2 regions of the Picosynechococcus sp. PCC 73109 genome follow, and region 1 is predicted to be linked to the other one. Evidence: predicted binding sites of a transcription regulator. Region 1 holds the regulator's gene; the other holds the start of a gene.
What was found. Region 1 encodes NtcA, which controls nitrogen genes in cyanobacteria. Its sites were predicted from a motif close to TTTGTANCNNNNGNTACAAA; they were not measured.
Positions count from the first base shown of each region.

Region 2: urtA (urea ABC transporter substrate-binding protein) is a predicted target of NtcA. The motif match lies at 6,168-6,187, and genes of this name have one in related genera.

Region 1 covers NZ_CP013998.1:1,781,898-1,797,373, reverse strand. The annotation lists gene upp (uracil phosphoribosyltransferase) at 1-294, shown strand, start outside; gene AWQ23_RS08650 (hypothetical protein) at 448-750, shown strand; gene AWQ23_RS08645 (YggT family protein) at 843-1,109, shown strand; gene AWQ23_RS16005 (hypothetical protein) at 1,101-1,301, opposite strand; gene AWQ23_RS08635 (hypothetical protein) at 1,462-2,010, shown strand; gene AWQ23_RS08630 (hypothetical protein) at 2,025-2,414, shown strand; gene AWQ23_RS16330 (hypothetical protein) at 2,509-2,961, opposite strand; gene acnB (bifunctional aconitate hydratase 2/2-methylisocitrate dehydratase) at 2,996-5,602, opposite strand; gene AWQ23_RS08610 (serine/threonine-protein kinase) at 5,724-7,175, opposite strand; gene AWQ23_RS08605 (class I SAM-dependent RNA methyltransferase) at 7,241-8,365, opposite strand; gene AWQ23_RS08600 (Uma2 family endonuclease) at 8,497-9,090, shown strand; gene AWQ23_RS08595 (Uma2 family endonuclease) at 9,091-9,672, opposite strand; gene rsmH (16S rRNA (cytosine(1402)-N(4))-methyltransferase RsmH) at 9,747-10,619, opposite strand; gene fabI (enoyl-ACP reductase FabI) at 10,690-11,466, opposite strand; gene ntcA (global nitrogen regulator NtcA) at 11,747-12,478, shown strand; gene AWQ23_RS08575 (DUF3084 domain-containing protein) at 12,531-13,901, shown strand; gene AWQ23_RS08570 (pre-16S rRNA-processing nuclease YqgF) at 13,916-14,317, shown strand; gene alaS (alanine--tRNA ligase) at 14,372-15,476, opposite strand, start outside.
Region 2 covers NZ_CP013998.1:446,380-461,855, forward strand. The annotation lists gene AWQ23_RS02140 (ABC transporter substrate-binding protein) at 1-156, opposite strand, end outside; gene larE (ATP-dependent sacrificial sulfur transferase LarE) at 177-1,043, opposite strand; partial or broken gene urtD (urea ABC transporter ATP-binding protein UrtD) at 1,515-2,249, opposite strand; gene urtC (urea ABC transporter permease subunit UrtC) at 2,259-3,428, opposite strand; gene urtB (urea ABC transporter permease subunit UrtB) at 3,465-4,643, opposite strand; gene urtA (urea ABC transporter substrate-binding protein) at 4,743-6,059, opposite strand; gene AWQ23_RS02170 (ADP-ribosylglycohydrolase family protein) at 6,278-7,228, opposite strand; gene AWQ23_RS02175 (hypothetical protein) at 7,235-7,624, opposite strand; gene AWQ23_RS02180 (folylpolyglutamate synthase/dihydrofolate synthase family protein) at 7,608-8,867, opposite strand; gene AWQ23_RS15685 (glycosyltransferase) at 9,087-10,262, shown strand; gene AWQ23_RS02190 (bifunctional 2-polyprenyl-6-hydroxyphenol methylase/3-demethylubiquinol 3-O-methyltransferase UbiG) at 10,249-11,097, opposite strand; gene AWQ23_RS02195 (hypothetical protein) at 11,102-11,995, opposite strand; gene AWQ23_RS02200 (glycosyltransferase family 2 protein) at 12,044-12,931, opposite strand; gene AWQ23_RS02205 (hypothetical protein) at 13,133-14,239, opposite strand; gene AWQ23_RS02210 (ABC transporter ATP-binding protein) at 14,327-15,476, opposite strand, start outside.

The DNA of each region.
Region 1 (15,476 bases):
AATAATTTGCCAGCGCAATTTGACCCAGAAACTCGCCTGCTGCTCCTCGATCCGATGTTGGCAACAGGGGGGACGATCACGGCGGCCATGGCTGAAGTGACAAAACGCGGCATTGCCATGGAGAATGTGCGCATTATTTCTGTGGTTGCTGCTCCACCAGCCCTCCAGAAACTGAGTTTAGACTATCCTGCCCTACAAATTTATACGGCGATGATCGACCAAGAACTGAATGATCAAGGCTTTATCGTGCCTGGTCTCGGGGATGCCGGCGATCGCACCTTTGGTACTCACTGACCTCTAACGCTGGCACGTCAGGAGACAAAAAATAAATCTCCAGGCAAGGGTCATTCCCTGGCAAAAATCTTTGCAAACTCACCCTAGTCAAGAGCGATCCCCAACCGTTAAGCTTAAAGTAGCACTGAGAAGAATCAAGGGTTTTGGTTTCCTATGAGTCAACGCGATGGATTTGGGACGGGGTTCCTGTTAGGCACTATTTTTGGTGGTGTTGTGGGGGGTATTGCCGGGGCGATCGCCGCTTCGAAAGTGAAAGACAATAATGCCCCGCGTCAGGCCCAGTGGTCAGAGGAAGAAGAACCTCTCAGCTTTGACACCGAAGAAGGGATGGAAATGGCCCGTCGCAGCCTGGAGAATAAGATTGCCCAACTGAATGGTGCCATTGACGATGTCCGCCAACAAATGACGGTATTACATCCCCACAATGGTCAGGAGCCATTGAACCCCAATTCTTGATATCCGTACCCAAGCAATTCTGCAACATCGGTTAAGATGAACGACAAAGACCCCATTGTCAGGTCTTCAGTTTTTTATACGGTAACAGGAACATGGCAGCCGAACTATTACGAGTCAGCCTCGGAAACTTTATCCAGATTTATCTTCTGCTTCTCATTGTCCGCATTCTTCTCAGTTGGTTTCAGACCGCAGATTGGGCAATGCAAGTGATGGGTTTTCTGAGCCCTGTGACCGACCCCTACCTTAACCTGTTCCGTTCGTTTATTCCGCCCCTCGGTGGGCTGGATCTATCCCCCATTGTGGCAATTTTCTTGCTCCAAGCCGTTGGTGGCGTCCTGGGCGGCGGTGCTTTATTCTAAAGGTTTTAAAATTTTTGGCGATCGCCCCCCTATTGTGATTTTTTCCAGTCGGGGGGATTGGCTTTGGTCCCTTTTTAAGGCTTTTTCCACAAAAACAGTTCTTTTTCCACAAAAAAACGAAAGTTTTCCACAAGAAACCCGGCCAAATCTTAAGGAAATATAAAGAATCTCTTTGGCGATCGCCAACATCATCTAGGAAAAATTGACTGAGGGGAGATAAATGTTGAAATATTTTTTGCGCGACAAAAAGCAGTGAATTTTTCGGAACGTTTCTTAAGAACATTAAAGCAAGATTGAGACTAATCGCGCTCTCCCAATATCCTTAAGGGAAGTAAGTGTATGGAGAGGCTGCGTGAAAGAAGGATTTGAAGAAAAAGTTCAAGAACTGTATCAACTGGCAAAGGAAAAACCAGAGGATCAAGCATTTCAAGACGCCATTGAGGTAATTAAATCCCTGCGAATTTCTCGGGGTGCCCTCCAAAGTTGGACGGAGAAATACAGAGACCAAATAGAAATCCTGGAAACGGATATCGACACCCTAGAAGGACAATTGGTCTTAAAGAGCGATGAAAAAATCCAACTTGAGCGTCAACTCGATGCGGCTAACCAGGAGATTACAACTTTAATTCAGAATTTAGAAAGAACCACCATCAAAAAAGACCGACTCTACTCAGAACTGAGACAAATGGAACAAGAAGCCTATGCCGTGGCGGAGAGGGTGAGACAAACCAATTCAATCTTCGGTAAATTCCAGGCTGTATGGCAATTTTTACAACTGATCTTCTTTGAAGATGACCCGAAGGATCCAGGCACCATCGATTTGAATCCTGAAGCAGACCCAGAGAAACCACAAATGGGATCAGGGATCGCCAATACTCAAAGAAGTCTCTTGGATAAATAAGTAGGAAGATAGCCATGTCCAGATTTAGTCGCATCATTGATGAATTAGAAGAATTAGACAAGCAAAGCTTAAAAAATACAGCCCGCGTTTTTGCAATCACTGCTGGTTTGTATGAACGCCTACGCACAATTGTTGAGGCTCAAAAAGATTTGGGAGAACCTTATGCTTTATCTGGAAACAAAAAGATAGACCAAAAGTTGTTGCAAGCCCGCTATGGCACCTATGATAAGTGTTACCAAATCTATAAACAAACCTACGGCATCACTTGCCAGAGAGGGTGGAAAAATTTGGTGCCTTTGGTTGAAAAACTGCCGCTGCCCCAGACGATGGAAGAAAGAGTAGAACAACTAGAAAACACGGTAAAAGTTCTCTCTGAAGCGATTCTGGAGATGACCACCCAGTAGTCTTCATCAAGAAAAAAATAGTGGCGATCGCCTAATCTTTATGAGCAATTTGAATTTATTTATCTGTTTCTTTTGTAGAGCTCTTTAGTTTCATTTAATCTGATAAACTTTGCAACTCATCAGCAATCAGATTTTGCCACTCTTCATCACAGTGAGTATTTAAGTGAATTGATGAAACGAGAAGTTCCGATAAGATTTTTCCGCGTTGGCGATCGCTCAAGTCAGAGAGTTGTAATTGATGAATGAGAGAAATGACCTGTTGACACTCCTCTTGAAGCTCTAAAAGCAGTTTATTTAATGTTTCATTTTGAGTGTTGATTTTCTTTTCAGCAAGTTGCATTAGCTTCTCCCTAATCTTCTGAGTGCACGTTGGATACCTTTTTGAAAAGCTTGAATCTCTTTTTTCCAATGGTGGATTAAACCTTGATCTGGAAAATCTTTTGCCAACTCTTGATTTATTTTGTCCTGATGCTCTTGGATTCTCGCTTCCAAGGAGGCGATCGCCTTTTTGAAATGTTTTTTGCCCATAAACAGAAAGGTGAGCCATTTCTGACTCACCCCAATTATAAAATTAGATTTATTTATTTCGCACCAACAGGCATACCGAGAAGATCCTCAATCTTGGGCATATCTTCGAGGGCAATCACGCGACCCTCATCCTCAAAGCCATCAATCTCATTGAAGTTAAGGTAACGATACAGATCACCCTTAAACGGATCAATCTTTTCAGAAACGATCGCCTGATATTCTTCCACCGTGGGAATCTTGCCGAGGAGCGCACAAACCGCTGCCAACTCCGCCGAACCAAGGTACACCTGTGCGCCTTTACCCATCCGGTTATTGAAGTTCCGGGTTGAAGTGGAGAAGACCGTTGCATTATCTTCAACGCGGGCTTGGTTCCCCATACAAAGAGAACAGCCGGGCATTTCCGTCCGTGCCCCTGCCGCCGCAAAGACACCGTAAACCCCTTCATCCCGGAGTTGCTTCTCATCCATCCGCGTGGGCGGACAAATCCAGAGACGACCTTTAACAACACCCGCCCCTTCCAGGATTTTCGCCGCTGCGCGATAGTGACCAATATTCGTCATACAGGAACCGATAAAGACCTCATCAACCTTGTCTCCGGCACATTCAGACATCAGTTTGACGTTATCAGGATCGTTCGGAGCGGCAACAATGGGCTCTTTGATCTCGCTTAGGTTCACCTCGATCACATCCGCATATTCCGCATCAGAGTCCGCCGACATGAGAGAAGGATTGGCGAGCCATTCTTCCATCTTCGCAATGCGGCGCAGCAGAGTCCGGGCATCGGAATAACCACGGGCGATCATGTTTTTCATGAGAACCACATTAGACCGCAGATATTCCGCCACAGTTTCTTCGCTGAGTTTAATCGTCGAACCAGAACAGGAACGCTCAGCAGTCGCATCGGTCAATTCAAAGGCTTGCTCTACCTTGAGATCCGGCAGACCTTCCATTTCCATGATCCGACCATTGAAAACATTCACTTTGTTCTCTTTGCCGACGGTCAATTTACCCTGTTGCATCGCTACCCAAGGAATCGCATTGACAATATCGCGGAGGGTGACGCCGGGTTGCAGCTCACCCGTAAATTTCACGAGGACAGACTCTGGCATATCAAGGGGCATCACACCCAATGCCGCTGCAAAGGCCACCAAACCAGAACCCGCCGGGAAAGAAATCCCCAAGGGGAAACGGGTATGGGAGTCACCACCAGTTCCCACGGTATCGGGCAATAACATCCGGTTTAACCAAGAGTGAATAATGCCATCACCGGGCTTGAGGGCAACACCACCACGGGTCGCAAAGAAGTCGGGCAGTTGCTTGTGGGTAACGACATCAACTGGCTTCGGATAGGCGGCAGTATGACAGAAGGTTTGCAGGGTGAGATCCGCATTGAAACCGAGACAGGCCAACTCTTTCAACTCATCGCGGGTCATGGGGCCAGTGGTATCTTGGGAACCCACGGTGGTCATGATCGGCTCGCAGGATGTCCCAGGGCGAACCCCTTCTAAACCGCACGCTTTACCCACCATTTTTTGTGCCAAGGTAAACCCTTTGTGGGTATCTTCGGGCAGGGAGGGACGTACAAATAGTGTTGTCGGTTCGAGTCCGAGGGCTTCACGGGTTTTGTCAGTCAGCGCCCGACCAATCAGCAAAGGAATTCGGCCACCCGCTCGCACTTCGTCGAGGATTGTTTCGGGCTTTAGTTCAAAGGTGGAGATCGTTTCGCCCGCTTCGTTGGTAATTTTGCCTGCGTAGGGATGAATGGTGATCACATCGCCTGTTTGGAGCTTGCTGACATCACACTCAATGGGCAGCGCACCGGAGTCTTCAGCGGTATTGAAGAAAATGGGGGCGATCTTACCGCCAAGGATATAACCCCCTGCTTTTTTGTTGGGGACAAAGGGAATTTCGTGGCCGAGGTGCCAAAGTACGGAGTTGATCGCCGATTTCCGAGAGGAACCGGTACCGACCACATCACCGACATAGGCAACGGGATGACCTTTTTGCTTCAGTTCGGCAATGGTTTCTAACCCCTCTGGCATTTTCGATTCCAACATTGCGAGGGCATGGAGGGGAATGTCGGGGCGAGTTGTAGCGTGGGGCGCCGGAGAAAGGTCATCGGTATTGGTTTCACCGGGAACCTTAAAGACAGTAACAGTGATCGCCTCGGGAACTTTGGGCTTACCGATAAACCAAGCGGCTTCTGCCCAAGCATCGATCACTTGTTTGGCGTAGGAGTTGGTATCGGCGAGTTCGAGGACATCGTTAAAGGCATCAAAAACCAACAGAGTTTTGCTGAGGGCGGTGGCGGCGGCACTGGCAATGTTGCTGTCGGGGGATTTGAGGAGTTCCACCAGGGATTGGACGTTATAGCCACCTACCATGGTGCCCAGAAGATCCACTGCGCCCTGGGGACTGATCAGGGGACAGGTAATTTCTTTTTTGGCGATGCCTGTGAGGAATCCGGCTTTGACATAGGCGGCTTCATCGACACCGGGGGGCACGCGATCGCGCAGTAAACTCAGCAGTTCTTCTTGTTCTGCTGCGGGGGGATTTTTGAGGCGATCGCAGAGTTCGGAGGTTTGTTCTGCGGTTAGAGGTAAAGGGGGAATTCCTAATTGGGCGCGTTCGGCGGCGTGTTTGCGGTAGGCTTCTAGCATAGGGAGATCTATCGGTTATCTAACGTTTTAGATACTCTATTGTAATGCCCGCTGTAATGGCGCTATGGGTGAACAATCTCAGTCTTGGATTGTCCATAGAAGTAACGGAAAGCTGGGCTGTTTAAAGAATTTTTTGGAGCAAACGGTAAATCAGGGTAAACAAGGCGATCGCCGCCACCAAGCCCGCCCCAACCAAAATAGCAATCATTGCCAGGGTGGTAAATTCCACGGTTTGCACCAGGAAAAAAGCCGCCCCCAGGGTAATGGCGCCGAGGATCACCATTTCCTTCAGTTCGAGGATGCGTCGGGCGATCGCCAAAATAATTAACCCCATGGCCGCCCCCCAAACGCCCATGCCCACATTGCCCGCGAGGAAAGTCCCCACAAGGGGCATCAATAACACCCCCTCAAAGCCCGTAAACCCCACCCCAATCAAGAGTGGCACTACAGAACTAGTGGCGGCTTGGCTCCCAGTCGGTGCTTTCGCGGGAGGTGGTGTTTTTTTAGGTGGCGCAAGGGGGGCCTGTTTTTGTTGTTTAGGGGATTTTGCTGGGGCCGGAGGCTGTACCTTTGTGGCTGAAGCGGCAGGTCTCGCAGAGGCTTGTTGCTGGGTAGGCAAGTCTAAAAGCTGGAGGGCCACCTGGGCAGATTTTGGGCGATCGCCTGGAGTCGATTCCAACATCAAATCCAAAAGCGCCCCAAAGCGCGGTTCAATTTTTTGGATAAATTTGCGCCATTGCCATTTATTTTGATACCCATCAAACAATGTTTCCGGCGTTTCCCCCGTGAGCAATACAATGCAAGTGACTGCCAACGCATAGAGATCTGTCGCTGGATAAACCTGCGCCCCTCGCATCTGTTCCGGTGGTGCATAGCCCGGTGAATAAATCCCCGTCGAACGTTGGGACGCACTGGCCGCCCCCGCCCCTGCCGTGACCTCCTTGACTGCCCCAAAGTCCAGCAGATAGAGTTCTCCGTCCACATGGCGCATGATATTTGACGGTTTGATATCCCGGTGGATCGTGCCCTGGTCATGGACAAAGGCCAAGACCTTTAGCATCGACATAAAAATTTCTTTAACTTCCGTCTCCGGCAATTTGCCCCGTTCCGCTAATTCTTGGTCTAGATCTTTCCCCTCGATGTACTCTTGCACGAGATAAAAATACTGGGCCGTTCCCTGGCCCTGAGGTTGCGGCACGATCAACGGAAAAAAGGCAAACAAATCGGGGATTTGGGGATGACGGTTGCCGATTCGTTCTAAAACATGGGCCTCCCGTTCAAATAATTCCTGGGCCATAGCCAACTGCTGATCATCTAAATTTCCCATGGGCTGGAACTGCTTCACCACGCACAGGCGCATGGTCGGCGTATAGCGATCGCGCGCCAAAAAAGCCGTCCCAAAGCCCCCCTGACCGAGAAGTTTTTGGGGAAGGTAGCGGCCACCCAAAATTAAATGCATCCCGCAACTGGTGCAATACTTCTGCTGGGCTGTTTTTAGGTGGGTTGGATCATCGAGATCACTAAAATGATTTTGGGGATGGTGACATCCGGGACGGGTGCAGAGGATCTCCATGCCAAGGTTTAAAAATGAGGTGAAAAAAGAGCGTCAATTTGCCCCCCATCCTAACAGAGAACCCTTTAGTAGAGTTCGTATTTCAGCAGGCGGCATTCCAAGCCACCGTTATAGACCACAAAGCGCCGCGATGCCCGCAGCCCGACCCGTTTCGCCAATTCTGCATTGCCCGTAAGAATATAGCCCGTCCAGCCCTTAAATCGCTGTTTGAAAATATCGCCAATGCGTTTATAAAGCAGTCCCAAATCTTCATCGGCACCGAGACGATGGCCATAGGGCGGATTGCAGATAATCACGCCACGGTCGGCGGGGGCTTCTACTTGTTCTAATTCCCGACAAGCCAGTTGGATATGGTCGGCAACCCCACAATTTTCCGCATTCGTCCAGGCCTGTTGAATCACTTCTTGATCGCGGTCTTGGCCAATGATTGGCTGTTGCAGTTGGTCTTTGGTCGCATATTCGGCCTCGTTGAGGAGAGTTTGCCAAAGCTCAGCATCAAAATCCTGCCAATGCTGAAACCCAAAATCCCCCTGGAAGAGACCGGGGGCAAAGTTTAAACTTTTTAGGGCTGCTTCGATGACAAAAGTGCCAGAACCACAGAGGGGATCAACCAGAGGCAGATCCGGTGTCCATTCGGCGAGATCCAGGAGACCAGCCGCAAAATTTTCCTTGAGGGGTGCTTTTCCCATGGCGGGCCGATAACCCCGACGGTGCAAACTGTGACCGGAACTGTCGAGGCTAAGGGTACAGCGATTGTCCCGAATGTGGGCATTGATCAAGACGTCAGGATCTTCGACATTGACACTGGAGCGATCGCCAAATTGATCCCGCTGTTGATCGATGATCGCGTTTTTCACTTGGAGGGCCGTGAAATGGCTGTGATTGAGATTTTTATTTTTACCGGTACAGGTGACGGCAATGGTTTGGTTGGGGACGAGGTATTCAGACCAGTCAATGCTTTGCACACCGCGATAGAGTTCCTTCGCCGTAAATGCTTTGACTTTTCTAATTTGCACCAACACCCGAAACGCTAACCGTGACCAGAGATTAACCTTGTATAACAATTGGCGATCGCCTTGAAAAGAGACCCCGCAATATTCTGTTTTCACCACCTGGGCACCGAGGTTTATCAGTTCCTGGGCCGCAAGCTCTTCGATGCCCTGGGCTACCGTTGCAAAATAGGTTTGCATTCTATATCTGTCGCCTGAAATTGTTTGCCGGAAAGATTATCCCCCAGTGTAAGGGATGGGGCGATCGCCTTTTTCCTAATCCGAATTCGGTAGGATAGAACATACCATCACCCAGCACGAGGGACGATTTTATGACCGTTGCCACGAGCCGACCCGTCCTCACCGAAAGCCAAAGCTTAATCCTCCCTGGCCGCTACAGTTGGGAAGAATTCCAGGCGATCCAAACGGCGATCGGTCAAGCTGCCAGCCTGCGGATCACCTACCTAGACGGAGTAATTGAACTGATGACCCTGGGGGAATACCACGAATCCATCAAAACCATTATCGGCTTTCTCGTAGAACTATATTTGTTTAGTCAAGGTATCGAATTTTATCCTGTCGGGAGTGCCCCCCGTGTCTCGCGAGAAAAATCCGTTTCCTTTGAACCAGATGAATCCTATTATCTCGGTGAACAAAAAGAGCATCCCGATCTCGCCATTGAAGTCAATGTCACCAGCGGTAGTCCCCAGAAACTCGAAAAATATCAACGCCTCGGCATTCAGGAAGTTTGGCTGTGGCAAGCGGAAAAATTTTCAATTTATGTCCTCGAAGAAAATACCTACCAAGCTTTACCCAAAAGTAAATTGTTGCCAGATCTTGACTTTGAACTGTTGGCAAAATGTGTGTTGATGTCGTCGCGATTAGACGCAATCCAGACCTTTACGGCCCAATATCCCCAGAAATAATCAATCCAGATGCCAAATGGGGTTTAAATCGAGTTCAAAGCCTAATAAAACTTGTTCCCCAGAAAGACAATCCGGTTGCTCTAGAATCTCTGGGGCTTGGTTTTCTCGATAAATTTCTACCCGCTCCGTGGTCGGATCAATCAGCCAGCCTAATTTTGCGCCATTATCTTGATATTCTTGCATTTTTTCTTGGAGGGTTTGGAGGCGATCGCTCGGAGAACGAATTTCCACAACAAAATCTGGACAGAGGGGCGGAAACTTCGCTTTTTCGGTAGCGGTGAGGGCATCCCAACGCTGACGGCTTACCCAGGCGGCGTCTGGAGAACGATGGGCACCATTGGGCAACTTAAAGCAAGTCGAAGAATCAAATGCAACGCCTTGTTGATTTGTTGTACTCCATATTTCCAGGCGGGCAGAGAGCTTAATATTGCGTCGTCCAGTTTCTCCGCCCGTCGGTGGCATGATAATTAGTTCTCCTTGGGTACTGAGTTCAAAACGGCAGTCCGGATTGTTTTGGCACAACTCGAAGAATTGTTCGCCATTGAGTCGCCATGTATCGGGAAGACTGAGGGTAAAATTCATTGCGCTAGACCCCATCGACAGAAAATTTTGTCTGCATCCAGCTTAGCTTGTCTGTTTCAGAAAAAGGCGATCGCCTATTCTGCTATTTCTTTCAACTCGGCAAAGCGTAACTTTGCGGATCGTGCCCGGGGATTTTGGTTAATTTCCGTTTCACTGGCAACCATTGGCTTTTTTGTTAGAACCCGCCAAATGTCCCGCTGCCGGAAGGCATTTTTGACGAGACGATCTTCTAAACTATGGAAACTAATAATCCCTAATCGGCCTTGGGGTTTAAGCCATTGGGGGGCATTGACTAATAGATATTGCAGCGCATCGAGTTCACCATTGACGGCAATACGTAATGCTTGAAAGACCCTTGTTGCCGGATGAATTTTCGCTTTTCTGGCCTTGGGATGATAGGTATAAAACACAATTTCTTCTAATTCTTTGGTTGTCTGAATCGGGCGTTTCATGACTATTTTTTTCGCAATTTGTCGTGACAATCGTTCATCACCATACTCATAGAATAAATTCGCCAACGCCTTTTCCTCATAGGTGTTGACAATATCCGCCGCTGTTAATGTCTGTTGTTGATCCATGCGCATATCCAAGGGGGCATCAAAACGAAAACTAAAGCCGCGATCGCCTTGATCAAATTGCACCGAACTCACCCCAAGATCAGCGATAATCCCATCAAATTTTTCTCCTTGGGGATTATATTCGCCAAAATTTGACCGCACCGCCCGGAAGCGATCGCCAAAGGATTTTAATCGTTCTGACGCCGCGGCGATCGCCTGGCTATCCCGGTCTACCCCCGTCACCCGCACATCGGGATATTGTTGCAAAATCAATTCTGTATGGCCACCTCCCCCCAGGGTTACATCGAGGTAATGCCCCCCTGGTTTTACTCCCAAGCCCGCTATCAACTCTTCTCGCAACACCGAAATATGCTTAAACTCTGCCGCCATGAATCCATCCAATAAAAAACAAAATCCCCCTATCACTGAGGGGGAACCCAAGGGCGATCGCCACAGGACATTACATCCCCATAATTTCGTAGCCAGAATCCACATAGAGCACTTGACCCGTGACCCCACTCGAAAGATCACTACAGAGGAACGCCGCCGCATTACCCACTTCCTTTTGGGTTACAGTTCGGCGCAAAGGAGCCGTTGCTTCCACGTGATGAATCATATCGAGAATGCCACCCACCGCCGAGGAAGCCAAAGTCCGGATCGGGCCAGCCGAAATGGCATTCACACGAATATTACTGGGGCCGAGGTCTGCCGCTAGGTAACGCACACTCATTTCAAGGGCCGACTTTGCCACACCCATCACATTGTAATTGGGGATGACTTTCACCCCACCCAAATAAGTCAGGGTCACAATGGCGCCCCCTTCGGTCATCACGGTTTTCGCCCCCCGCGCCAAACGCGTTAAAGAATAGGCACTAATGTCAAGGGCCGTATTAAACCCATCCCGTGAAGTATCACTAAAATCACCCGTCAAATCTTCGCGGTTCGCAAAGGCAAGACAGTGGATCAAAATATCTAACTTGCCCCACTCTTTTTTGACAGACTCAAACACTTGATCCACCTGGGCATCATCCTGCACATTACAGGGGAGGAAAAGAGAAGGGTTGAGGGGCGCCACAAGCTCACCTACTTTTTTCTCAAACCGTCCCTTATCATCGGGGAGATAGGTAACCCCAATATTCGCCCCGGCGGCATGTAATTGTTGGGCGATCCCCCAGGCAATGGACTTATTATTTGCAATCCCAGTGACTAGGGCATTTTTTCCGGTTAAATCAAGCATATGGGTTCTCAAAAAGTATAAAAAATTAAAGCCAAGAAGCCAGCGTATATTATCTTCGCGCTCTGGTGACTCCGATGCAAACGGCTACTTTAGGGCAAATCAGGGAAAATTCTGCAAAATGCCTGGGAACTAACCCAGAAATCCATAATTATTTTGAAGCAAAAAGTACAAAATACTATACCAGAGTAAGATTTAGTTTAAGGGGAATGCTCATGGTCTCTGCACACTGAGCGCTGATATTTCACCCATCACGGTGGGGAACTGTTGCCCAACAGAATCTATGATGTACAACCCTGATTTCAACCAACCTCCTTTCTCTTCTGCCAATCCAGTGCCTGAACTACCTGCGACTCAAATTACAGACCTTGCGACAGCGTTTCGTCAGTTTCACAGTGGCCCCTTCCCACCTGTTGTGGAGAACTATGACCGGGGCAAGACGATCTTTTTTCCGGGGGACCCAGCGGAACGGGTTTATTTTCTTCTGAAAGGGGCTGTCCGGCTGTCTCGGGTCTATGAAGCGGGGGAAGAAATTACGGTGGCCCTACTCCGGGAGAATAGTGTCTTTGGGGTTTTATCGCTACTCACGGGACAAAAGTCGGATCGCTTTTACCATGCAGTGGCTTTTACCCCTGTAGAACTGTTATCGGCTCCCATTGAGCAGGTGCAAAAGGCGCTTAATGAGCACCCAGAATTGGCGATGTTAATGCTAAAGGGGCTGTCGTCACGGATTTTACAAACGGAGATGATGATTGAAACCCTGGCCCACCGGGATATGGGATCACGTCTGGTGAGTTTCTTGTTAATTCTCTGTCGAGATTTTGGGGTGCCGACCGATGAGGGGATTCGCATTGATCTCAAACTGTCCCACCAGGCGATCGCCGAAGCAATTGGTTCTACACGGGTGACAGTAACGCGCCTCCTGGGAGAACTCCGGGAACAGGACATGATTTCGATTTATAAGAAAAAAATTACCGTCCATGACCCCGTAAACCTGAGTCAACAGTTCGCTTAACGCTAAAGTAGAGAAGTCATACTTGTGTGTTTGGATGTCACCTTTTTGTTAAATGACCAGTGCTTTTGTACTAATCTTTTCAGTTTTAATCTTGGGGGGCATCCTGGCGGCACTGGGCGATCGCCTTGGTAGTAAGGTCGGCAAAGCGCGGCTTACATTATTTAATCTGCGGCCAAAACAGACGGCGGTGGTCGTCACGGTCATGACGGGGACAGTGATCGCCGCCAGCACCTTGGGGTTATTGTTTGGCTTGAGCAAGTCCTTGCGCCAGGGAGTTTTTCAGTTGGACGAAATCCTCGCCCAGCGGCGGCAAGAGTTGATGGATGTGACGGCGGAAAAGGAAAAGATTGAAAAAGAGTTACAGGCCGCGAGGGACGATCGCCTAGAAGCAGAACAAGATTTACAAGAAATTGAAGCAAAATTTGAAACGGCCCAAACGCAACTGGCGGGTTTTCGGGAACAGGCCAGCGAACTTCAGGCTGATATTAATGCGCTCACCACAGAGCAAACGACCTTGCGGCAACAGCGCGATCGCCTCCAGGCCCAAAGTGAAACCCTCCGCGCCCAACTTAACCAACAAAACACCATTGTTGAGGAACGCTCCCAGCAGATCGAAGCCCTAGAAGCCCAACAAAGTGAGCTCCAAGCCGAGATCAACCAGCGCGATGGTCGCATTGCCCAACTCGACCAGGCGATCGCCCAAAAGGATCAAGTGCTCACGGGCCTAGAAAATCAGATTGGCTCCCTAGAACAGCAAATTGATATCCTTGAAGCCAACTACATCAATTTCCGGAGTGGGAATGTCGCCCTCACGACAGGGCAAGTTTTAGCCTTTGGGGTGGTGCGGATTATTGATCCCAAAGCAGCCAGCCAAGCCGTTGATCAGCTGCTCCGGGAAGCGAATCGCAACGCGATCATTGCCACCGGAGGCGTTAATCCTGACTTTGAGGCGCGGGTGGTGCAAATTACCAATGCCCAAGTGCAACAACTCCTAGGGCAAATTGCCGATGGTCGGGACTACGTGGTGCGCCTCCTGGCAGCGGGGAACTACCTCCAGGGGGAAGGTTCCGTCCAAGTATTTGCGGATGTGACTTTAAATGAGCAGGTTTTTCGTGCCGGGGAAGTGATTGCCACTTTGTCCCTAGAGGAGCTCAGTGTGCAAAATCCTAGTGCCGCCCGGCGTCCAGTGGATTTTCTGTTGGGGGCAGCGCAATTCCGGGCGCGGCGAGCCGGGGTTCTCGGAGATATCCAGGTTAAAGATGGCAATGTCGGTCACATTATCAATTTTGTCGAAGCCCTCAATAATGCGCCAGAACCCGTGACAGAAATTCGGGCGATCGCCATCGAAAATGGTTTTACGGCTGGCCCCCTCCGCTTAGAATTAGTGGGCCTCAGTAACGGTAGAATCGTCATCAGACAATAGGATTAAAAGAGTACATGAGCGTTTATCTTGGGTTTGACCCAGGCCGTGACAAATGTGGCCTTGCGGCGCTGGATGACCAAGGGCAATTGTTGAACCACGGCGTCATTGCAGCGGATCAAGCGCCCAACATCGCGAAAGAATGGTGCCAAAGGTATGGTGTTTCCCTGGTGGTCATGGGCAATCAAACGACGGCTAAAGAATGGCATCAAAAGCTCACGGCTGTTTTGCCCCCAGCCATGGCGATCGCCTTTATAAATGAACGCAATAGTACCCTCGAAGCCCGCGATCGCTATTGGCAGATGTATCCGCCCAATTTGTTCCAGAGATTGCTCCCCCAGGGAATGCGCTTACCTCCCCGACCGATTGACGATATCGTGGCGATTTTATTGGTCGAACGCTATCTCAACCCAGCCTAAACAGCAAAAAAGATGGGCCAGAATCCGACCCATCTCGACGATTGGGGTGTGAGCTTAACCTAGAGTTTCGCGAAGTTGCTGTTTGGCAGTGTGGAGGGCTTCGGGTAATTTGCTGGCATCCCGTCCCCCGGCTTGGGCCAGGTTCGGACGACCACCGCCGCCACCACCGCAGAGTTTAGCAATGCCGCCGATAAATTTACCAGCTTGTACTTTTTTGCCTTTGTAAATCCCTTCGCTAAAGGCGGCCACCAGGGAAACCTTGCCGTCTTCTGGGGTTGACCCTAAGACCACTGCTGCCTCACCCAGTTTTTGCTGGAGCCGTTCAGCTGCAGTTTGGAGGGCCTTGGCATCGAGATCGCCCATATTTTCCACGAGGATCTTAAATTCGCCGACAGTTTCCGCTTGGTTCACGAGGGCTTCGGATTTGGCGATCGCCAGCTCACCTTTGACCTTTTCTAATTCCTTTTGGGTGTTGCGCAGTTCCGCCTGGATATTTTCTACCCGTTCGGTGATTTCTTCCGGTTTGGCTTTAAATTTATCGCCGAGGTCTTTGACCACCTGATCGCGCACCTTGAGGTATTCCAGTACCGCTGGGCCAGCCACAGCTTCAATGCGGCGGATCCCAGAAGAAATGCCCGTTTCAGAAATGATTTTGAACAGGCCAATTTCAGCGGTATTTTTCACGTGGGTGCCACCACAAAGCTCCATGGACACCCCAGGAAAATCCACAACTCGCACTTCTTCGCCGTACTTTTCACCGAACATGGCCACGGCTCCCTTCGCTTTGGCCTCAGCAATGGGCATCACTGCCACTTGGCCTTCGTGGGCTTCAGCAATCCAAATATTGATTTGGGCCTCAATTTGGGTCAATTCGGCAGCGGTTAACGCCCTGGGGCAATTAAAGTCAAACCGCAGGCGATCAAAGTCCACTAAAGAACCCGCCTGGGAAATGGAGTCATCCACAATGTTTTTTAGGGCTGCTTGCAATAAATGGGTTGCGGTGTGATTCGCCTGGGCGCGACGACGACAGGCCCGATCAATGGTGGCATTAACTGTGTCGCCGACCGTTAAACTGCCCCGCTCTACTTTGCCATGGTGGACAAAGAAACCCGACTCTTTCTGGACATCGTTAATGCGGACGACGAGTTGATCGCCAGAG
Region 2 (15,476 bases), 1.3 Mb from region 1:
GGTGCCCAGGGCCAAACGATTATTGACATCGGCGCTAATGGTGGTCGTTTCACTGTTGGGAGTGGTGCCGTTGGGATTGGGATTACAGCTCACCAGAAGGGAACCAAAACAAAGGGCGATCGCCGCTACAGAATAAAATTGCCGGGAATGGATCATAGTGCTTTTGGACAACAGGACTAGGTGGACTTGATCATAGCGGGATTTGACCCCGAATATTGTTGGACAGACCGGGCTTGGGGATCGAGGACTTGGTTCAGCTTGCCACTGCGGTAGCCCTCTAGGTCTAGGGTGACGTACAGAAACCCATAGCCTTGGAACGTCTTGACCAGGGCATCGAGATCTACCTGGACGACAAAATCGCGAATTTGTTCGGGGGGCAACTCAATGCGAGCCGTGTCACCCTGGGAACGCACCCGCAGCGATCGCCAGCCCAAACGTCGCAGATAAACTTCACACCGACCGACCCGCTGGAGTTTTTCGGTGGTGATCAGCTCTCCATAGGGAAACCGGGAACTGAGGCAGGGTTGCGCAGGCTTATCCCACCAGGGCAACCCCAACTGTTTGGAAATTTCCCGCACTTCTAATTTGGTGATCCCCACTTCTGCCAAAGGCGATCGCGCCCCCCGTTCTTTCGCCGCTTGAATCCCCGGACGATAATCTTGGAGATCATCGGCATTAACCCCGTCAATGACGTAGGGATAGCCCCGTTCTAGGGCCAGGGGTTTAAGGGTGTCGTGGAGTTCGCTTTTGCAAAAATAGCAGCGGTTGGCCGGATTGCTGACGTAATTAGGGTTGTCCATTTCGTGGGTTTCCACCTGTTCGTGGACAATGCCAATGGTTTTTGCCTGGGTGATCGCCGCTTCCAATTCTTCGGGTAACAGGGATGGTGAAACGGCAGTCATCGCCACGGCGCGATCACCTAAAACATCATAGGCTACCTTTGCCACCAGAGTGCTGTCAATGCCCCCAGAATAGGCAATTAAGGCCCGTTCCGTTTCCTGGAAAAAATGTTGCAGTGCCGTAAGTTTTTCTTGCCAAGCCATGGGTCGCTGCGTTCACTGAAGGTTTAGCTTGGGATCTTAACAGATTGCTCTAGTGCTTTTGGCCCCAAGGCGATCGCCATTTCCCTAGCCACCATAGGTTTGATCAATCTCGGCCTCGATCTCCCGCACCACCTCTAGGGGAAGTCCCAACCGCCCCAGGAGTTGCTGGTAAACGATACTCTCCAATTCATTGACTTCGTTGGCCCGAATTACCTCATAACTAAGCCTTAGGGCGGTAATTTTCTCAGTGTCCGTGGTCAGAGTATCTGTCAGCTGCTCTAGGGGAAGATTGCTCGCTAGGTAATTTTCCAGTTCCTCTTGCAGTTGGGCCTGGTGCTGACTGTCGTTGGTAAATTGCTCACTCAAGCGACTGAGGATCACCTGTTTCTGCTCCGGGGCAAAGTTGCCATCGGCCCAGGCCATACTCGCAGCGATGCGAATCAAGTTCATTTGCTCCGGTGTGATGGTGGGTGCTTCTCCCAGATAAACCTCAATCACTTTGGGGTCGTTCTGTACCTGATTCATGTTGCCTTCACAGAGCACAGAACCCTGGTGCAGCACCGTCACTTGTCGCGCAATCTGGCGCACAAACTCCATATCATGTTCAATCACGATCAGAGAATGGCTTTCGGCGAGGGCGAGGAGTAAATTACCGACGTTTTCCGTTTCCTCATCGGTCAAGCCCGCCACGGGTTCGTCCACCAACAACAGATCCGGGGACTGGGCCACCAGCATACCAATTTCTAAACGCTGTTTTTCCCCATGGGCCAACCAAGCCGCTTGAATATCGGCTTTTTCGGTGAGACCAATGGTTTCCAAAAGACTTAGGGTTTGGGTTCTTTCCGTAGCCTTGGTTCCCCCAAAAAGAGTAGGTAAAACGTTTTTGTGACGATTACAGGCGAGGTCTAGGTTTTCGCGCACCGTTAAATTTTGGTAGACCCTAGGCGTTTGAAATTTGCGACCAATGCCGAGGCGGGCCACTTTGTGTTCCGGGAGGCCGCTGATGGTTTTGCCTTTAAATTTGACGTTACCTATGGTGGGTTTAACCTTGCCGGTGATCACATCCAAAAACGTAGTTTTCCCCGCACCATTAGGGCCAATGATCACCCGTAGCTCCCCTTTACCCATGCGGAAGTTGAGGTTATTGAGGGCCTTAAAGCCATCGAAGTTGACGGTCAAATTCTCAATTTCCAAGATATTTTCCATGGTCTCGCCCTACTCCTTTGTCACTAATTGGTCTTCTTGGATATTTTGCACATCGGGATCGTCGGCGATCGCCGGATAACTGACTGGTTGTCCAATACCCAACAGATGGGCCACTTTGACCCAGAGGACATCCTGCACCCAGCCCACAATGCCGTCGGGGAGCACCGTCACCACGATTAAAAACAGCGCTCCTTGGAAAAAGAGCCAAATTTCTGGGAAGCTTTCACTTAAATAGATGCGGGCAAAATTGACCAAAATCGTGCCGATAATTGCGCCGATCAGGGTCGCCCGGCCTCCCACCGCCACGGAGATCACCATCTCAATGGAAAAGGCCACTTCCATGTAGTTCGGCGTGATAATCCCACTTTGTACCGTATAAAGGGCTCCGGAAATTCCGGCGATCGCCCCGGCGATCGCAAAGACAACTACCTTAAACCAGGTGGGATCGTAGCCCGTAAACCGCACCCGCGTTTCATCATCCCGAATGGCGATCAACATCCGGCCAAAGCGACCACTCGTTAGCCAGCGACAAAGGAGATAAACCAACAGCAAGGCCACAATCGTTGTTTCATAAAACAGCAACTGAATTCCTGAATCCCCGACCCGCTGCCCCAGGAAAACGGCGGTATCTGTTTTGAGACCGTTGGTGCCGTTGATCAGCTTTTGCTGACCATTAAAAAAGTTAAAAAAGACCAACAGCGCCGCCTGGGTAATGATCGAAAAATAGACCCCCTTAATGCGATTGCGAAAGACAAGATAGCCCAAAATCCCCGCAACGATCCCTGGCACCAGCACCATGGCAAGCAGAGTCAGGGGTAGCGAGTAAAAAGGCTGCCAAAAGAGGGGTAATTTTTCGACGCCATAGAGCATAAAAAATTCGGGAATGGCACCATCAGGCAGTTGCAAACTGAGGTGCATCGCCAGGGCATAGCCACCGAGGGCAAAGAAAATCCCTTGGCCAAGACTAAGCAAGCCAGTGTAGCCCCAAATGAGGTCGATCCCCAGGGCGACGATCGCCATGGAGAGAAAACGCCCCACGAGTTTGAGGCGAAATTCCGGCAAAATCAAGGGCAAGATGACCATCGTAATGATCACCAGAGCAAGGATGATTGCTCCCTCAATGAGAAGTTTGGTGCGCTGTTGTTTGCGCTGGTCACGTCGGGTTAAACCTACATTCATGGTGCTGTTTATGGGCTGGGCTATCGGAACAAGGGCTTATAGTTCTGCGGTTCTGCCTTTCGGCGGGAAGAGACCCGCAGGCCGGAATTGGAGGAAGCCGATAATAATCACAAAGGTCATCACCTTCGCCATACTGGTGGTGGCAAAAAAAGTGGCCAAATCCAAGAGAAATTGTGGGGCTTGGAGAGAGGTAAAAACGGTAACAAATGTGCCAGAACCAATGAGATAGTTGATAATCCCCAAACCGAGGGCCGCCAAAATGGTGCCGAGCAAATTACCAACGCCCCCCACCACGACCACCATAAAGGCATCGACGATGTAGTTTTGGCCGGTATTTGGCCCGACGGAACCCAACAGGGCGATCGCCACCCCGGCAATCCCTGCTAAACCCGACCCCAGGGCAAAGGTCAAAGCATCAACGCGGGCGGTAGGAATCCCTAGACAAGAACTCATTTCGCGGTTTTGGGTAACGGCACGGATTCGGAGGCCCCAGTTGGATTTGTTCAAAAACCAGTACATTGCCCCCAGACAGATCAGGGTCAAGATGATGATAAAAATGCGGCTGTAGGGCAGTTGGGCGGAACCCAGGGAAAGTCCCCCCTGGAGCCATTTGGGCGCAGTCACATCCACATTTCGGGCACTAAACCACGGCTTTGTGAGGGCGTCATTTTTCGTCAGATTGACCGCGAAAATCACCCCAAAACCAAGGGCAAAGGCGGCAATCACGTTTAATTTATCCAGCCACGTTTTTAGGGCCACGGCTTGGATCTTGGCGAGATTTAAAGCTTGGAGCACAGCCCAGCGGATCACATCTTTAAGGAGAAAGGCAATGACCCCGAAGGCGATCGCCCAGTTCACACTGCGGACAAACTGCTGCAAAATCAGGCTGACCCCCCAGGTGGCCAAGAGGGTTTCTAGGGGACGGCCATAGAGATAGCGGATTACGCCCCGCTCTAGGCCAAAGCCCACTGCGGCGGCCACAAAAAAAGCCAGGGGAATCGCAAAGATAATGTAGAGATTAAAAAAAGGTTCCCCGAACCCCCGGAATACATTTTGGACCACGAAGGTTGTGTAGGCGCCCAGCATCATCAATTCGCCGTGGGCCAGGTTGATCACCCCCATCAAACCAAAGGCGATCGCCAAACCCAAGGCCGAAACCAAAAGCACAGATCCAATGCTGACTCCGTTAAAAATACCGATTAAAAGTTCTGTCACAAGGTAAACCCACCACAATACGCGCAATAAAACCGCGAGAAAGCCGGATTCTGTAGGGCGGAATCCCAGCTTTCCCGGAAAACATCTGGGCGTTAAACCCTAGATGGCATATTTTTCACCCTTTGTGGGGTCGCTCCAGTCACAGGCAAATCCTTTGGTGGATTCAACATACTGGTTCCAGGCTTGGGGGGCGATGGGGCCGTCGGTTTCCCAGACGATGTCGAACATCCCGTCTTCCCGTACTTGGCCGATGCGCACGGTCTTTGAGAGGTGGTGGTTAACATTCATCGTCACCGGGCCTTCGGGAGCCGCAAATTCTTGACCAATGGCGGCACTCCGCACGGCTTCGAGGTCATAGGCATCGGTCGCCCCATTGGCGATCGCCGCTTCTACCGCCTGCTTCCAGATGTAGACCATGATGTAGGCCGCTTCCATGGGGTCATTGGTCACCCGGTCTTCACCGTACTCTGCTTTAAAGTCTGCCACCCACTTTTCATTTTCGGGGGTTTCTACGGTTTGGAAGTAGTTCCAAGACGCATAGTGACCCGTGAGGTATTCGGGGCCAATCTGACGGACTTCTTCTTCGGCGATCGACACCGACATTACCGGATATTGCTCCGGGGTGAGGCCCGCATCACGAATTTGCTTAAAGAACGCAACGTTACTGTCACCGTTCAAGCTGTTGAAAATCACGCCGCCGTTGGGAAGCGCTGCTTTGATTTTGGTGATAATCGGCGTCACTTCAGTGTTACCGAGGGGGAGATAGTCTTCGCCGACCGTGGTGCCACCTTTGGCTTCTAATTGGGCTTTGATAATGGTGTTCGCGGTTCTGGGGAATACATAGTCAGAACCGACGAGGAAAAATTCTGTGCCCTTATTTTCGAGGAGCCAATCCACAGCGGGCTCGATTTGTTGGTTCGGGGCGGCCCCAGTGTAGAAGATATTCTTCGAGCATTCCTGGCCTTCGTACTGGACAGGGTAGAACAGCATGTGGTCTTTTGCTTCAAAGACATCTTTAACCGCTTTTCGGCTGGCAGACGTCCAGCAGCCAAAGACGACGGCGACACCATCTTGGTCAATGAGTTTTTCGGCTTTTTCTTTGAAGACATCCCAGTCGGAGGCACCATCTTCGACGATGGCTTCGATTTGTTTGCCATCGATGCCACCGGCGGCATTAATTTCTTTGATGGCGAGTTGTTCGGCTTCGACCACTGTGGTTTCACTAATGGCCATGGTGCCACTGAGGGAGTGGAGAATGCCAACTTTGATCGTGTCACCACTGGGGGTTGAGGTTGTGCTGCCACTATCGGGGGTATCAGGGGTTTCTGTGGGTTGGCCGCAGGCTTTGAGGAGAATACTGGAACCGAGGGCGGCGGAACTGTAGAGAATAAATTTACGTCTTCCGAGATTACTCATGGTTAATGCGATTTTCTCAAGGGGCTTTGGGATAGTGTGTGGGAGGAAAGAAGCTTAAAGTTTAAGTCGTGTTTAAGCTTTGCAGTGTAAAAGTCCCGCCCCTAAAAAAATGTGACACTTGATACAAAGTGCCGATGCGCTTGATTCAAGGGTTTGTTAATGGAGAAGAATTAATTTAACTTTACATTAAAGAAAATGGACTGCTTGCCCCTGCTCGGTCAGCGGATAGCCCTGAAGAGGCGATCGCCTAACTGGAGAATGTCATCCCGTCGGGGAATTTGCGCCAGCCAATCAGGGGGAATATTGTCGAGGCCGTAGTAAAGTCCGGCCAACCCCCCGGCGATCGCCGCTGTGGTATCGGTGTCGTCCCCTAAATTCACCGCTGCCAACACCGTATCCTGATAGTTTTCATGGTTTAAACAGCACCAGAGGGCGGCTTCGAGGGCATGGACGACATAACCGCTCGATTGAAGCTCATGGATGGGCAATGTTGCTAAATTTCCGTCAAAAATACGCTGGTAGTGGCTGAGTTCCGGCTTATAGATGGAATCGCGATAAAACTCTTCGGCCCGTTGTATCCCTTGCTGGTAGGCAATTTCAATACTTTTTCCGTGTAACAGTTCCAGGGCAATGGAAATATAAATGCCGCAGGCAATGAGGGAACGGGGATGACGGTGGGTCAGATAGGAAATGTTGTGCACGAGATCCAAAAGATCGGCGTAGGGCAGTCGCTCACCACAAAAGGCGAGGGGCAAAATACGCATTAAGGAGCCGTTGCCATTACTCCGCTCCCCGATCCCACCTGCTTCCAGGGGATTGATACCCGCTAAAATTTGATGAATTGCGGCGGCAGTCGTGTTGCCCACATCAAAGGTTTCGCCGTGGGGTGTCCAGTAAGCTTCCTTGAGCCAGAGACCCATCTTGCGGCCCAGATGTTCGGGGAGTTCTTCGCCCAGACCCACCTCGGCGATCGCCTCGGCCAGACAAAAGGTGAGGGAACTATCATCCGACCAAGTGCCAGGGGGTTGATTGTAGGTGCCATAGCCCCGCATCGTTGTCACAGGGTCCTGCTGTCGAGCGCTACGCTCAGAAAATTCCACAGGCACGCCCAGGGCATCACCCACACAAAGCCCCAATAATCCCCCGTGAATCTGCACTTGCGTGACCATCAACGATTACCCCCCTAAGTGATCAAATTGCTCAAACATATTGTGGATCAACTGTTGGGTTTTCGCTTCTAGTTTTTGCCAATCCACGGCCCCAGACGCCTCGAACAGGGTTTCATCGATTTCCACGGTGCAGCCATTTTCCACGAGGGCTCCGGTGGGATAGGCGACAAAACAGATCTGATAACAGAGATCCCAGATATTGACTGTCGTTTCGATGTGGTCTTTCTTGAGGCGCAAAACATAGCCAGGGTAGGGGTCTTGAATATCTTCGTACTCCCCAGTCCAGGGGGAATCTTCTAACTGGGCACGGAAATTATCGACGACCCGAATAAAGGCCGGTTGGAGCAGCATTTCGGCCTGATTCCAGGCTTTACGGGTTTTAAATTTTGGCTGCATAACTTAGAAATTCTCCCAAAAGATACAACGAACCACATAACACCCTAGTGTGGGGGGTGGCGATCGCCTGATCAAGGGCTTCAGATAAGGTTTCATGGGTTTGACAGGATGCGAGGGCCGGACAAATCACCTGGGCCAACATTGCTAAACTCTGGGGATCGGCGCTGCTATGGCCCCCCACTGGTACAAGATGCAAGTGATCCCCGTCTCGTAGGAGGGCTTCGAGGACATTTTGGTGATCCTTGGTGGAGAGCATTCCCATGACCCAAGTGACGGGTTGGGGGAGGGTGTCTACATATTTGCGTAATTCCGCCGCTGCCACACCATTATGAGCGCCATCAATGAGGATTTTTTGCCCCTGCCATTGGTGCCATTCAATACGTCCAGCCCAGCGGGTTTTAGCAATACCGTCGCGCAATTGTTGATCGGAAATTTGCCAACCTTGTTTGCGCAACGCATAAATAGTTTCAATGGCGATCGCCGAATTGTGCAGTTGGATCTCGCCTAAAAGGGGCAACGCATATTCAAGCTCACCGTATTTAGCGCGGATCTCCCCCGGCCCCTCTCCCGAAGAGGGATGAATGGCTTGGGCAGGCTGAATCCAGGTAGCAGGACAATTTAACTCACTAATTTTTTCACGAATCACTTTCGCCGCGATCTCCGGTACTTCCCCAATCACCGCCGGACAATCTTGTTTTAAAATTCCCGCTTTCTCCCCGGCAATTTTATCTAAGCTGTTACCTAAGCGCTGCCAGTGATCCATGCCGATGGAGGTAATGACAGAAACGAGGGGGCGATCGCAAACATTTGTCGAGTCCAAGCGTCCCCCCAACCCCACCTCAATCACGGCAATATCTACCTGTTCCTGGGCGAAATACAAAAATCCTGCCGCCGTAATCACCTCAAATTGGGTCGGTGTTTCTTGGTTGGGATCAATGGCTGCTTTCACCTGTTCCAAAACCGTCAGTAACTGCTCGGAAGGAATTGGCTGATTATTCAAACAAATCCGTTCCGTCCAGTCCACCAAATGGGGTGACGTAAACCGCCCGACCCGATAGCCCGCCGCCGCCAAAATAGAAGACAAATAAGCACAGACCGACCCTTTCCCATTGGTACCCGCCACATGGAGAATCGGTACTTGGCGTTCTGGATGGCCGAGGCCCGCCAATAGTTGGGTAATGCGCTTTAAACCGAGGTTAATGCCAAAGCGTTCAAAGGTTTCAAGGAGATTGGCGATCGCCACTTGGCTCATGGTGAATATCAAAAATTTGGGACAATATCCCCAGACTATAATGTATTTGTGTATGGGAAATTTCCAAAATCTGGGTTAATGCTGTTTTACGGAACTCCGCTACTGGCTCGATCTCACAGAGACCGACTGATAAGCCTTGGTCGATGCCTGGCTGTTTGGGAAGAATGTGAAAAAATACTTTAAGCTGTAATTTTCTGACTAAAAAGCCAAGTGAAAATTTTAGTTATTCATAATAGATATCGTAATAGAGCAGGAGAAGACTCTACTTTTGATCAAGAAGTTGCTTTATTACAACAGAGCAATCATTCTATTCAAGTCTGGACGAAGGACAATAAAGACATCGACGTAGGTGATTTTTTAGATGCCATAAGATTAGCACTTAGTACAATATGGTCTAGCAAATCTTACAGGGAGCTTTTAGCGATTATTGATGATTTTAAACCAGATATCATTCACGTTCATAATACTCTGCCATTGCTTTCGCCATCTATTTTTTATGCAGCTAAAAAGAGAACAATTCCAACGGTTGTTACTATTCAAAACTACCGTTTGAGTTGCCCTAAAGGAACTTTTTTTCGGAATAATAGTACCTGTGAGATATGCCTGAATAAATCTTTATTATTTAGTGTTTACTATAAATGTTATCGAGATTCAAGATTGCAGACAGTAACGGTTGCATTGATGTTACAAGTTCACCGTTTATTGAGAACTTGGACAGAAACTATAACTGCCTATATTGCGGTAAGTCCATTCGTTAGAAATAAGCTTGTTGAGATGGGAATTCCTGCGGAAAAAATTTATTTAAAACCCAATTTTCTTCAAGGTAAAACCCAACAGCCTGAAACTATTGATTTTGGAAAATATTATCTTTTTGTTGGCAGACTAGAAACAGAAAAAGGAATTCTAAACTTATTAAATGCATATCAAAATTTAAAATCTGAATATCCTTTATATATTGTCGGCAGTGGTGGTTTACAGTCAGTAGTGGAACAATATGCCTCTGATAATTATAAAATCCAATATTTAGGACAAAGAACGCGGGAAGAAGTTATTCAATATATGCAAGGGGCGATCGCCTTAATTTTTCCGTCTACTTGGTATGAAGGGTTTCCCTTAACAATTTTGGAAGCTTATAGTCAGTCTTTACCAGTGATTGGTTCAAATATCGGCTCCGTGAGCTATGCAATCCAAAATGGAATTACGGGTTTAACTTATCCGGTAGGTGATGAAAAGGCTTTGACACAAGCATTATTTTTTATTGAAGCTAATCCAGAAAAATGGCTTGCACTTAAGCAAAGAGTTTTAGAAAACTTAGATGATATTTATTTTGCTGATCAAAATATTAATTATCTCTTGGAAATATATCGAAGTCTTATTGAGGCTTAATAGAAATAGATTGTAGTAATGCTCCCATATTTATTAAAGGAAAAAAATCATAGCAAGCATTAATAATTTTCCTTTTTATAGAAGGCATATTTTGGGTGCTTTCGATAACAGACGGAGAAGCGGTAAAGATAAAATTTGTTTTAAAGTCAGCACGTTGAAGACAATATTTCAAAGAACTGGGTTGGAAATAAATAATATGCTCTGGGGGTTTTATCTGAGACCATCTATGACCTTTAAGCTTAGCGCCGAATCCAGCAATATTTGGTGTTTCAATAAAGAAAATGCCACCTGGTTTAAGCAGTTGATAGACTTTTTGGATTAAAGTATTGGGGTCGAGTAAATGTTCAATAACATGATACAAAGTTACCATATCATAGTAATTAGAGAGTAATTCTAGAGACAAAGCATCACCCGTAGCAACACACATTTCCCCAAGAAACTGATTTGCTTTAGCCGATGCAATTGGAGATATTTCTGTTCCTGAAACCTGCCAGTTATATTGTTTGGCAACTTTCAAGAAATCACCTGTACCGCAGCCGATATCAAGTAACTTTCGAGAAGATTGTCTTAAAATCTGTGGGGCATACTTTTTGAGTGCACTTTCAAACTGTAAATATCTGTTGGTCGCAAATTCAGTGCCAGACATTGGGCTTTCAGAGAATTCGCTACGATAGGCTTCGGAGTTATAAAATTCTTCTAGTTCCTGTGGTGAGGGTTGTGGAGTGTAATAGATGAGATGGCAATTCTTGCATTTCACCAGTTTCCCTGTTTTGACTGGGAATAAATATTTTGATTGCTGGGCAGTACAGACTGGACATTGTTCTTGCAGATTCATTTTCTTAAATTAAATTTCTGAGTTTTCTATAGACGCGAGGCCAGAAGCCAAATTTATGACTTTGTGTAAACTGATCAGCGATTTGACATTGCATAACTTTAGGAGGATGTTTTAACGGAAAAGAGATTGGGGCAGTTTCTAGGTTTGCATAAGGATTAAACTTATTGGTCGTGTGGGTAGCAGAATTATCAAAGCCGATATTTTTAACAAGGTTGGCTTCTGGAAGAATTGTGAGACCATCATTCATCCAACAAGAAAATGTCCACCGATATGCCCAGCTATCTACTTTATCTAGATAAGCTTGTTTGAATTTTCTTTGCCAATAATTAACGGCAAAAGGATTATGGAGTAGTTTTTTTAGTTGTTTTTGAGAATCAGAAGACTGTAGAAGTTTCATTTCTATATCATAATGTTGCCAAGCTCTGCGCCAAGTTGCCCAACCCCAACAATGATTATAGATTGAGAAATAATAGTTGTATTCTGTTCTTTTTCTACCAAATTGAAAATTATCACCAGAAATATGCATTATTTTTGGTTCATAGCGATATTTCTCAAGTAGCGCCTCACAAAAAGGAAAAAATGAAAGATCTGGCAAACAGTCATCTTCTAAAATAATCGCTTCTTCAACTTTTTCGAAAACCCAATCCAAACCGGAGGAAACGCGATTTTTACAACCTAAATTAGTTTCAGCATAGTTAGTCAAAACTTCGCAGTCCCAATCTACGGTATCAATAATTGCTCGGACAGCAGCGCATTTTTCAATATCGTCGGGGTGGGTTCCCCTTGGCCCATCGGCGACAACGAGAAGCTTTGGGGGTTTAGCCTGACGAATAGCATTAAAAACCTGCTGAGTCGTATCGGGCCGATTAAAGACTAAAAAGGCAACAGGGGTCTGCATTAGCTGTCTCTTTTAAGATCTCGTAAAGATTTTCCGTATTTATAAATTTTAGTGGACGATTGGGCTTTTCTGATTAGATATTGTTGTTTGCCAAAGAAGGTAAAATATTTTTACAAAAGCTTTTGTCCAAACGATACTCCAGTTCCACAATTTTAAATACCACGGACAGGCCAACCAAATAAAAATACTAAAAGTCACTGGATTATGGGCAGATTTTTGCGAGAAAAATTTTTGTAAAGATTGCTGAAAGGTGGGGGCAATAAAATTATTTAGATGATGATGTCCAGTGTTTTCATTATCCCAACTAATGATCACGTTGGGATTGGTTAAAAGCTGAAATCCTTTACGTTTAGCACGATAAGTGAACTCATAATCAGAAATATAATGGGGTAATAATCTAGGGTAGAAGCTTCCAATTTTTTCAAAGGTTTGCCACTGAAGGAAAAGGGCGCTGGTGCAAAAACAGTCCGGAGTTTCATTATTTTGTACTGGGCGGAATTTGAACTGTTGCCAATTAATTTTTGTTCCTTTACCGATATTTCCTTTTTGATGGCATTCAGCCATGAGGAGTGTATTAGATTTATTTTTGATTTGGCTTAATCCATTTTGAAGAAAGTCAGTATCAAATTCAGTGTCATCATTCATGATTAAGATGACGGGATTATAGTCAAATTTTTGTTTTTTTAGCCAAAGATAACCCTGATGCAAGGCTCCTGCCCACCACCAGTCGCCTATACCTCGGATAATTGTAAGATTGGGAATTGCGGCTTCGACCATTGTTGCGGTGCCATCGGTGGAACCATCATCCAGCAGAACAAGATGATAGTCTTGGAAAGTTTGTCGTTGAAGATGCTGAATAAAATGTTGTGTAATCGAGTAGCGGTTATGAACAGGCAGCAGGATGTAGAGATCATGCATTTTTTGGGTGGAGGTCACGTTGGGCGTACTTGATTGAAGATATAAGTCTAGAATACCCACTCTTGTCGATGAGTTTTCTCTATCAGTCATTATTTTTGGCGATTGCCTAATTAAAAATCATCTACATGTCACCTAAAAATTTGGTTTGTTTCGCTTCTTCTTTTTCTAAGAAAGTCTGCCAACAGCTTTATTCGTTTTGAGAGAATGATTTTACTCTAATCACGACTCATTTTGAATTTGCTCTAAAATTAGTTGCAAATCATGTGCGCTGATTCCTCCATAGTCCGAGAGCTTTTTCTGAATAGGAAAAAATTTGCACAGAGGAGAAGCCTTGTGTGGAGACCAAAACTGAAGCTCCGGATTGATTTTTTTGAGAAAGCTTAAAATCAGTTGTAAAGCCTCTACTACACTAAAATCTCCCTGAGCGGTAGCGTGAATACTCGCCACTTTGTTTTCTAGTTTCTGAAGGAAAGGAGATAAACTCTCATTCACAGAGTTTGGTATTTTATAAAAATGACAACTATTGATTAAATCTGTGCCAATAAAGTAAATATTTTTAAATCCTAATTGACTTATTACTAACGCAATTATAACCAAAGAAGATATGGCATTAAAGTAACTTGATCTGTCGTAGAACAGATACTTTGTAAATATTTTTTTTGCACAAGACTCACTAACCGCAAAATGGGGAAAAAAGTCATCCATTAAAAGATACGGTTTCTTTGGATAATTAACAATGGGAGAGACTTGTGCATTGTCTACTAAGTGTCCGCTTGTTTTCCATGCATTTTTGAGAATAATTGAATCAGGAGATATAAGTCCTTGATTTATTTTGAATTGTAAACATTCATGTAATCCCTGAGTATATGAGCTGTTGTTTGATGTTTCTTGAAAAGACAGATCTGACTTTATTTCAAAAAAACAAGATGAGTTAAAAGTTACGACAAATCCACGCTCTATAATCTCTTTTTCACAGGAAGATAGTCTTGCTATAGATGCGCCTGGAGAAATAATATAACAGTCATAATTGTATTGATTAGGCTTGATATTTGCCAACTTCTCTTGAGCGTCAGGAAGTAGTTGAAGATGTGGAGCTTTTTTGATTGTCTTTCTTCTGGCTAGTCTACTTTGGATAAGTGTTTTAAAAAAAATAATATCATCTAGAAAAGGTACTGCTAACAAATAACTTTCGAGCAAGGTCATTAAAGAATATCTGCGTTGTGATTCAATTCTTGTTTTTATTGCCTGATGGTGCTGATCAGATAATAGCAAGCTTGCTTGAATGATAAGACTCTTGATCTGTTTTTTTAAAAAAATGCTCGTCATAATGTGAAATGCTAAGAAAGCTGAATGCGAAAAAAAACAATTACTAGAGAACTGTGAATTGTGAATTTTTTATCCAATCAAGAAAACTCATGTCGAAATTTTCTTGGACTGTCGCTTCCAATAGTCTTGATATTTTCCCGGTTGACTGAGCAGGCTATGGTGGCTTCCCTGCTGTACTATTATTCCCTGTTCTAAGACAATAATTTCATCTGCATCCGTAATTGTCGAAAGACGGTGGGCGATGACTAAAACACTACAGGATTCTTGAAACTGTCCTAATGCTTCCTGAACTAGCTGTTCTGACTTACTATCTAAAGCGCTCGTGGCTTCATCGAGGATCAGGATTTGCGGTTGTTTGAGAATGGCGCGGGCCAGAGCTAAGCGTTGCCGTTGTCCTCCTGAAAGTCGATAACCTCGTTCACCGACAATGGTTTGGTAGCCTTCTGGTAACTCTCGGATAAATTGATTGGCTTGGGCGGCGATCGCCGCTTTGGTCACCTCCTCATCCGTTGCCTTGGGTTTACCGTAACGGATATTTTCCAGAATACTCGCGTTAAATACAAAAGTGTCCTGACTGACAACCCCTAAGTGCGATCGCCAACGTTGTAAATTATAGTCTTGGAGAGGTATGCCATCGACGTAAACATTCCCTTGGGTGGGTTGATAGAGACCAATGAGTAGATCTGCAATGGAAGACTTCCCAGCCCCTGACTCCCCCACAAGGGCAACTACTTTTCCCCTTGGAAGATTGAAAGAAACATCCCGCAAAGCCCAGCGGTCAGTTTGGGGATATGCGAGGGAGACACCACGAAATTCAACCCCTTTCCTGAGGGTATCAAAGGGCATATGACCAGAGACGATAAATTCTTTATCCTGGAGTTTGAGGATTTCCTCTAGCCGCTGAAAATCACCGGAATTTTGGGCGAGGACTCCTAGACAACCCGTAATGGTATTGATGTAAAGCGTTAGACGATTGAGTACCGCGAGAAAAGTTACTAATACAGGTAGCAATTCTGTAGAACGGCTTTGGAGGATCGAATAACCCGCTAACAAAATTAGACCAATACTGGTAAGCGTTAGGGAACGTCCTAAAGGGGTAGCCAACTGAAGCAAGCGACTTTGTTTTTCTAATTGGGGAACGAGGTTCTGTTGCAGGTGCTGGAGGGTTTGGATCGAGCGGTCTTGGCTGGCAAAGGTGTGGAGTACTCGCAGCCCTTGGATACTTTCGGTGATGTGC